2 regions of the Gulosibacter massiliensis genome follow, and region 1 is predicted to be linked to the other one. Evidence: riboswitches for the same ligand, from Rfam matches in the RefSeq annotation. Region 1 holds a riboswitch; the other holds the start of a gene.

What was found. A riboswitch is a leader RNA that binds a small molecule or an ion and turns the genes downstream of it on or off. The one in region 1 is predicted to bind thiamine pyrophosphate.
Region 2: it holds a riboswitch for thiamine pyrophosphate, as region 1 does, so the genes downstream of both, EJL01_RS04815 (thiamine ABC transporter substrate-binding protein) here and thiM (hydroxyethylthiazole kinase) in region 1, are expected to answer to the same signal.

What each region holds. Positions count from the first base shown of each region.
Region 1 covers NZ_UYZX01000001.1:1,720,222-1,723,623, reverse strand. The annotation lists gene glyA (serine hydroxymethyltransferase) at 1-1,116, opposite strand, end outside; ZMP/ZTP riboswitch at 1,161-1,242, opposite strand; TPP riboswitch at 1,331-1,425, shown strand; gene thiM (hydroxyethylthiazole kinase) at 1,499-2,383, shown strand; gene thiE (thiamine phosphate synthase) at 2,380-3,120, shown strand; gene EJL01_RS08200 (3-oxoacyl-ACP reductase) at 3,117-3,402, shown strand, end outside.
Region 2 covers NZ_UYZX01000001.1:993,191-996,592, reverse strand. The annotation lists gene EJL01_RS04825 (DUF8185 domain-containing protein) at 1-31, shown strand, start outside; gene gdhA (NADP-specific glutamate dehydrogenase) at 81-1,427, shown strand; TPP riboswitch at 1,465-1,568, shown strand; gene EJL01_RS04815 (thiamine ABC transporter substrate-binding protein) at 1,617-2,669, shown strand; gene EJL01_RS04810 (ABC transporter permease) at 2,656-3,402, shown strand, end outside.

The sequences.
Region 1 (3,402 bases):
CGGCGTGCCGATGCGCAGGCCCGACGTCACCATCGGCGGGCGCGGGTCGTCGGGCACCGAGTTGCGGTTCACGGTGATGCCGACCTCGTGCAAGAGGTCTTCGGCCTGCTGGCCGTCGATCGGCGCATCGCGCAGGTCGACGAGCACGAGGTGCACCTCGGTGCCGCCGGTGGTCAGCGCGACGCCGGCCTCCTTCACGTCGTCCTGCAGCAGGCGCTCGGCGAGAATCTCGGCGCCGCGGAGGGTGCGGGCCTGACGGTCCTTGAACTCCTCGGTCTGCGCGAGCTTGAACGCGACGGCCTTACCGGCAACCACGTGCATGAGCGGGCCGCCCTGCTGGCCCGGGAACACGGCCGAGTTGATCCTCTTCGAGAGGTCGGCGTCGTTCGTGAGAATGAAGCCCGAGCGGGGGCCGCCGATGGTCTTGTGCACGGTCGACGAGACGACGTGGGCGTGCGGCACCGGGTTCGGGTGCAGGCCCGCGGCCACGAGGCCCGCGAAGTGCGCCATGTCGACCCACAGGTACGCGCCGACCTCGTCGGCGATCGCGCGGAACTGCTCGAAGTCGAGCTGGCGCGGGTAGGCCGACCAGCCGGCGATGATCACCTTCGGCTTGTGCTCGAGGGCGAGCTCGCGCACCTGGTCCATGTTGATGCGGCCGGTCGAGAAGTCGACGCCATAGGCCACGACGTCGTAGAGTCGGCCCGAGAAGTTGATCTTCATGCCGTGCGTGAGGTGGCCGCCGTGGTCGAGCGAGAGGCCGAGGATGGTGTCGCCCGGCTTCGCGAGCGCGTGCAGCACCGCGGCGTTCGCGCTCGCACCCGAGTGGGGCTGCACGTTCGCGTAGGCGGCGCCGAAGAGTTCCTTCGCGCGGTCGCGCGCGAGGTCTTCGGCGACGTCGACGGCCTCGCAGCCGCCGTAATAGCGGCGGCCGGGGTAGCCCTCGGCGTACTTGTTCGTGAGCACACTGCCCACGGCCTCGAGCACCGAGCGGGGCACAAAGTTCTCGCTCGCGATCATCTCGAGCGTGTTGCGCTGGCGATCGAGCTCGTTCTTGAGCACCTGCTCGATCTCGGGGTCGACTTCGGAAAGTGGCAGGTTCTGGTATTCGGACACTGGGACTCCTTCGCTGATTCGCGGAATCGAATCGGTCGTTCGTGTCGGCGAGCCCAGGCGTGCGGCTCGTGCTCCGGATGCCGCTCCCCGATGGTGACCCATCCGACGCCAGTTGCGACCTCGCCAGTCTAATCGGATGCGCGAGGCTCGATGCTGCGTGCGTCGCAGAAAGTCATGGGCCGGATGCGCGGGCTCGGCCGTGCGTTAGGGTGGCGGCAGTGACACGGGGTGCCGAGCGATCGGCTGAGATCACACCCGTCGAACCTGATCCAGTTAGTACTGGCGAAGGGATCGTCCAATTCGCTGCTGTTCCGCCGTCGGCCTCGCCGCGCGCGGCCGGGTAGCGTCGCCGCGCCCCTTCGCCGATGAAGGGAATGTCGCAATGCCACCTCTCACCGCGTCGATCACCGACGCGCCCACACCCGACACCGTCGCCGAACTGCTCCGCCGGGTGCGCGCATCCGCCCCGCTCGTGCACAACATCACGAACACTGTCGTTACGGGCTTCACCGCGAACGCCCTGCTCGCGCTCGGCGCGGCGCCCGCCATGGTCGACATCGTCGGCGAGGCGGGCTTGTTCGCTCGCGCCGCGGGCGGCCTGCTCGTGAACCTCGGCACGCCGACGCCCGAGCAGCGTGGCGCAATCGCCGAGGCGGTCGCGGGGGCGCGAGAGGCCGGCACGCCATGGGGACTCGACCCGGTCGCGATCGGCGCGCTCCCCATCCGCACGCAGCTCGCCGCCGAGCTCGTCGCGCAGCGCCCCACCGCGGTACGCGGCAACCCCTCCGAGGTGCTCGCGCTCGCCGGCGCCGGCTCGGGCGGCCGCGGCGTCGAGTCGGCCGACTCAGCCGCGAGCGCGCGGGATGCGGCAGTCGCCCTCGCGCGCCGCTACGGCACCGTCGTCGCGGTGTCGGGCGAGGAGGATCTCGTCACCGACGGGAGCTCGGTCGTGTGGGTTTCGGGCGGGGATGCGCTGCTCACGAAGGTGACCGGCGGCGGCTGCGCGCTCGGCGCAATCGTCGCGGCGTTCCTCGCGGTGCGAGTCGAGTTGTCGGTGCTGGATGCGCTGGTCGCGGCGCACGTAAGCTACGGCGTCGCGGCCGAGCGGGCGGCCGCCCGGGCGGCCGGGCCGGGCTCGTTCGCCGTCGAACTGCTCGACGCGCTCGCCCACATCATGCCGGTCGAGGTGGCCGCAGGCACGCGCCTCCGGTTCGAACCGGCCGGCGACCTCGAGCCGGTCCGGGCCACGACGGGCGACGCGGCATGACCGCCGAGAGCGCGCAGCCAGCCCACGGCACAACGCCGACCGGCTGCACAACCGGGCAACCACCCGCACCCGTCACCGGCATCTACCTCGTCACCGACCGCCACCTCACGGGCGAGCGCGGCCTGCTCCCGACCGTCGACGCGGCCGTGTTGGGCGGCGTCACGACGGTGCAGTACCGCGAAAAGCGCCGCGGCGCTGAGGACCAACTGCGCGACATCGAACGGCTCGCCGAGGTGATCGACGGCCGCGCGACGCTGCTCATCAACGATCGCCTCGACGTGGCGATCGCGGCGCGCAAACTCGGCATTCGCCTCGACGGCGTGCACCTCGGCCAGGGCGACGCCGCGGTGCGCGAGGCCCGTGACGCGCTCGGCCCGGACGCGATCGTCGGCCTCACCGCGAACACGTCCGCCCACCTCGCGGCCGTTGCCGCGCTGCCGGTCGGCACGGTCGACTACCTCGGCATCGGCGTGATCCGCCCGACCTCGACGAAGCCCGACCATCCGCCCGCCCTCGGCGTCGCGGGCTTCGCCGCCCTCGCCGCGAGCACCCCACTGCCAGCGGTCGCGATCGGCGGCATCCGTCCCGACGACGTCGCCCCGCTCCGCGACGCCGGCGCGGCGGCCATCGCCCTCGTCTCGGCGATCTGCGCCGCACCCGACCCCACACTCACCGCCCGCGGCCTCGCCGCGGCCTGGCACACCGCATCCGCTTCCACCCGAAAGGCCCACGCATGACCACCACCATCGACCCCACCACCGCGCTCCCCCTGGCCGAGCAGCTCGTGCTCGTCACGGGCGGCGCGCGCGGACTCGGCCGCGCCCTCACCCAGGCGTTCGTGCGCGAAGGCGCCCGCGTCGTTGTCAACTACCGCTCCAGCCGCGACGCGGCCGAGCAACTCGAGGCAACGAATCCCGGCCGCGTGGTCGCCTCTCGCGCCGACGTGCGCGACCCCGCCGAGGTCGAGCAGCTCTTCGCCGCCGCCGACGCCGCATTCGGTGCGCCCGTGACCACCGTCG
Region 2 (3,402 bases), 730 kb from region 1:
GCGGCGCAGAAATTACGCCAGCGCGCAGTAACCTGCAAAGGCTAGGGACGATAACCGAGAGGATCCACACCTTGACCACAATGCACGCCACCATCGAGGCGCTCAAGAACGATGTGCTCGCCCGCAACGCCGGTGAGCCGGAGTTCCATCAGGCAGTGGTCGAGGTCCTCGACTCACTCGCCCCGGTGCTCGAAACGCACCCGGAGTACCTCGACCAGGACGTCATCCGCCGCCTTTGCGAGCCCGAGCGTCAGGTGATTTTCCGTGTGCCGTGGATCGACTCGAAGGGCAACGTCAACATCAACCGCGGGTACCGCGTCGAGTTCAACTCGGCCCTCGGCCCGTATAAGGGTGGGCTGCGCTTCCACCCGACGGTCAACCTCGGCATCGTGAAGTTCCTCGGCTTCGAGCAGACCTTCAAGAACTCGCTCACGGGACTGCCCATCGGCGGAGGTAAGGGTGGCAGCGACTTCGACCCGCACGGCCGCAGCGACCGCGACATCATGGCGTTCTGCCAGTCGTTCATGACCGAGCTCTACCGCCACATCGGTGAGTACACCGACGTGCCCGCGGGCGACATCGGCGTCGGCACGCGCGAGATCGGCTACATGTTCGGCCAGTACAAGCGCATCACCAACCGTTTCGAGTCGGGCGTGCTCACGGGCAAGGGCCTCTCGTGGGGCGGCTCGCTCGTGCGCCCCGAGGCGACCGGCTACGGTACCATCTTCTTCGCTCGCGAGATGCTCGCGACCCAGGGCGAAGATTTCGACGGCAAGCGCGTCTCGGTCTCAGGCTCGGGCAATGTCGCGATCTACGCGATCGAGAAGGCGCAGGAGCTCGGCGCGGTCGTCGTGACCGCCTCGGACTCGAAGGGCTCGATCTACGACCCCGACGGCATCGACCTCGACCTGCTCAAGCAGATCAAGCTCAAAGAGCGCGGCCGCATCAGCGAGTACGCCGACCGCCGCAGCAACCGCGTTGAGTTCCACGAGAACCGCAACGACGTGTGGCAGGTACCCGTCGACGTCGCGCTGCCCTGCGCCACACAGAACGAGCTCGACGTGCACGCCGCGCAGACGCTGATCAACAACGGCCTCAGGGTCGTCGCCGAGGGCGCGAACATGCCGCTCACCGCCGACGCCGCCTCGCTCATGCGCGAGACCGAAGGCGTGCTGTTCGGCCCGGCGAAGGCCGTGAACGCCGGTGGCGTCGCCACGAGCGCGCTCGAGATGCAGCAGAATGCCTCGCGCGACCGCTGGACCTTCGACTACACCGAGACGCGCCTCGAAGAGATTATGGTCGACGTGCACGAGACCTGCCGTGCGACCGCGCAGGAGTACGGCGCCCCGAGCGACTACGTGCTCGGCGCGAACATCGCCGGTGTCACCAAGGTCGTCGACGCGATGATCGCGCAGGGCCTCGTCTAGGCCGATTCGCCCCTGCCCGCCAGCCGGGTAGGATGAACGAGAACGACAGGGGAGCGCCGAGCGGCGCTGAGAGTGCCACACTGGCAGACCCTCGAACCTGATCCGGCTAGTACCGGCGAAGGAAGTCGAGTTCTCTCCATCCGGGCGCTGTGTCGCGCGCGGATGCCCTCCATGCGAATGGAGGACTGAATGCTACGTCGATCATCTACCCGACTTGCCTCAACCGCCGCCCTCGTGGCGACCGGGCTGCTACTGAGCGGGTGCACGCTTGTCGGCGGTGCTGGGGGAAACGAGCCGAGCTCGTCCGCCCCGGGCACCGTCACGATGCTCACGCACGACTCGTTCAACGTGAGCGACGAGCTCATCGCCGAGTTCGAATCGGCGACCGGCTATGACCTCGTCATCACCTCGCCCGGCGACGCCGGCGTCGTGACGAGCCAGCTGTTGCTCGCGGGTGATGCCCCGGGCGTCGACGGCGTATACGGCCTCGACAACTACTCAGCGCAGACCGTGGTCGACGCCGACGTGCTCGCGCCGTACACCTCGCCGAGCCTGCCCGCATCCGCCGACGACCTGGTGCTCAGCGACCAGCTCACGCCGATCGACCAGGGCCAGGTGTGCGTCAACATCGACCACGATTGGTTCGAACACAACGGCGTCGACGAGCCGACGACGCTCGACGACCTCGCCACCGACGAGTACGCGCCGCTGCTCGCCGTGACGAACCCGCTCACCTCGTCGCCCGGCCTCGCGTTCCTCGTCGCGACCATCGCCGAGTACGGCGACGGCTGGCAGGACTACTGGCAGCAACTGCTCGACGGCGGCGCCAAGGTCGAGGGCAGCTGGTCGGACGTCTACTACGTCGATTTCTCGGGAGCCGAGGGCGCGGGCGAGTTCCCGCTCGTGCTGAGCTATTCGTCGTCGCCGGCCGAATCGGGCGGCACCACGGGCGTGCTCGAGGCGAGCTGCACGACCCAGGTCGAGTACGCCGGCGTCACGAAGGGCGCCGAGAACCCGACCGGCGCGCAGGCATTCATCGACTTCATGCTGAGCACGGAGTTCCAGCAAGCACTGCCCGAGTCGATGTACATGTACCCGGTCGACGACGCCGTCGAGCTGCCGAGCGAGTGGGCCAAGCACGCGAGCCTCGTCGATGAGCCACTCGACCTCGACGCGGCTGAGGTCGCGAGCAACCGCGACACTTGGCTGGAGGAGTGGAACACACTGTATGAGGCGAGCTAGCTGGGTCGCGGGCGCCGCAGTTCTCGCGTTCCTCGCCGTCTTCTTCGGTTGGCCCGTGGCCAGCATGTTGTGGCGAGGCATTTCGAGCGACTCCGGCATCGACCTCACCGGCTACGGTGAGGTGCTTACCAGCGCTCGCACCTGGCAGCTGCTCGCGAACACGATCGGCCTCGCCCTCGCCGCCGCGCTCGGCGCGGTGGTGCTGGGCGTGCCGACCGCGAGCATCCTCTACCGCCGGCGCGTGCCCGGCGGCGCGCTGCTGCGCGGCCTCATCACCGTGCCGTTCGTGCTCCCCACCGTGGTGGTCGGTGTCGCCTTCCGGGCGCTGCTTGGGTCGACCGGCCCCCTCGGTTGGCTCGGGCTCGACGGCACGACATTCTCGGTCGTGCTCGCGCTCGTCTTCTTTAATGTCGCGGTCGTTGCCCGGCAGGTGGGGAGTTTCTGGCGCGGCCTCGACCCGCGTCTCGCCGAGGCGGCGCGCACCCTTGGCGCGTCGCCAACGCGCGCGTTCCTCACCGTCACGCTGCCGCAGCTCGTGCCGGCGATCGTCGCCTCGGCGTGTCTCGTGCTGCTGTTCTGCTCGACCGCGTTCGGCATCGTGCTGACGCTCGGCACGCCCGCGCCGGGTACGCTCGAGACCGAGATTTACACCCAGACCACGGTGTTCCTCGACCTGCGTACCGCGGCGGTGCTTTCGACCCTGCAACTGCTCATCGTCGTCGCGACCTTGGTC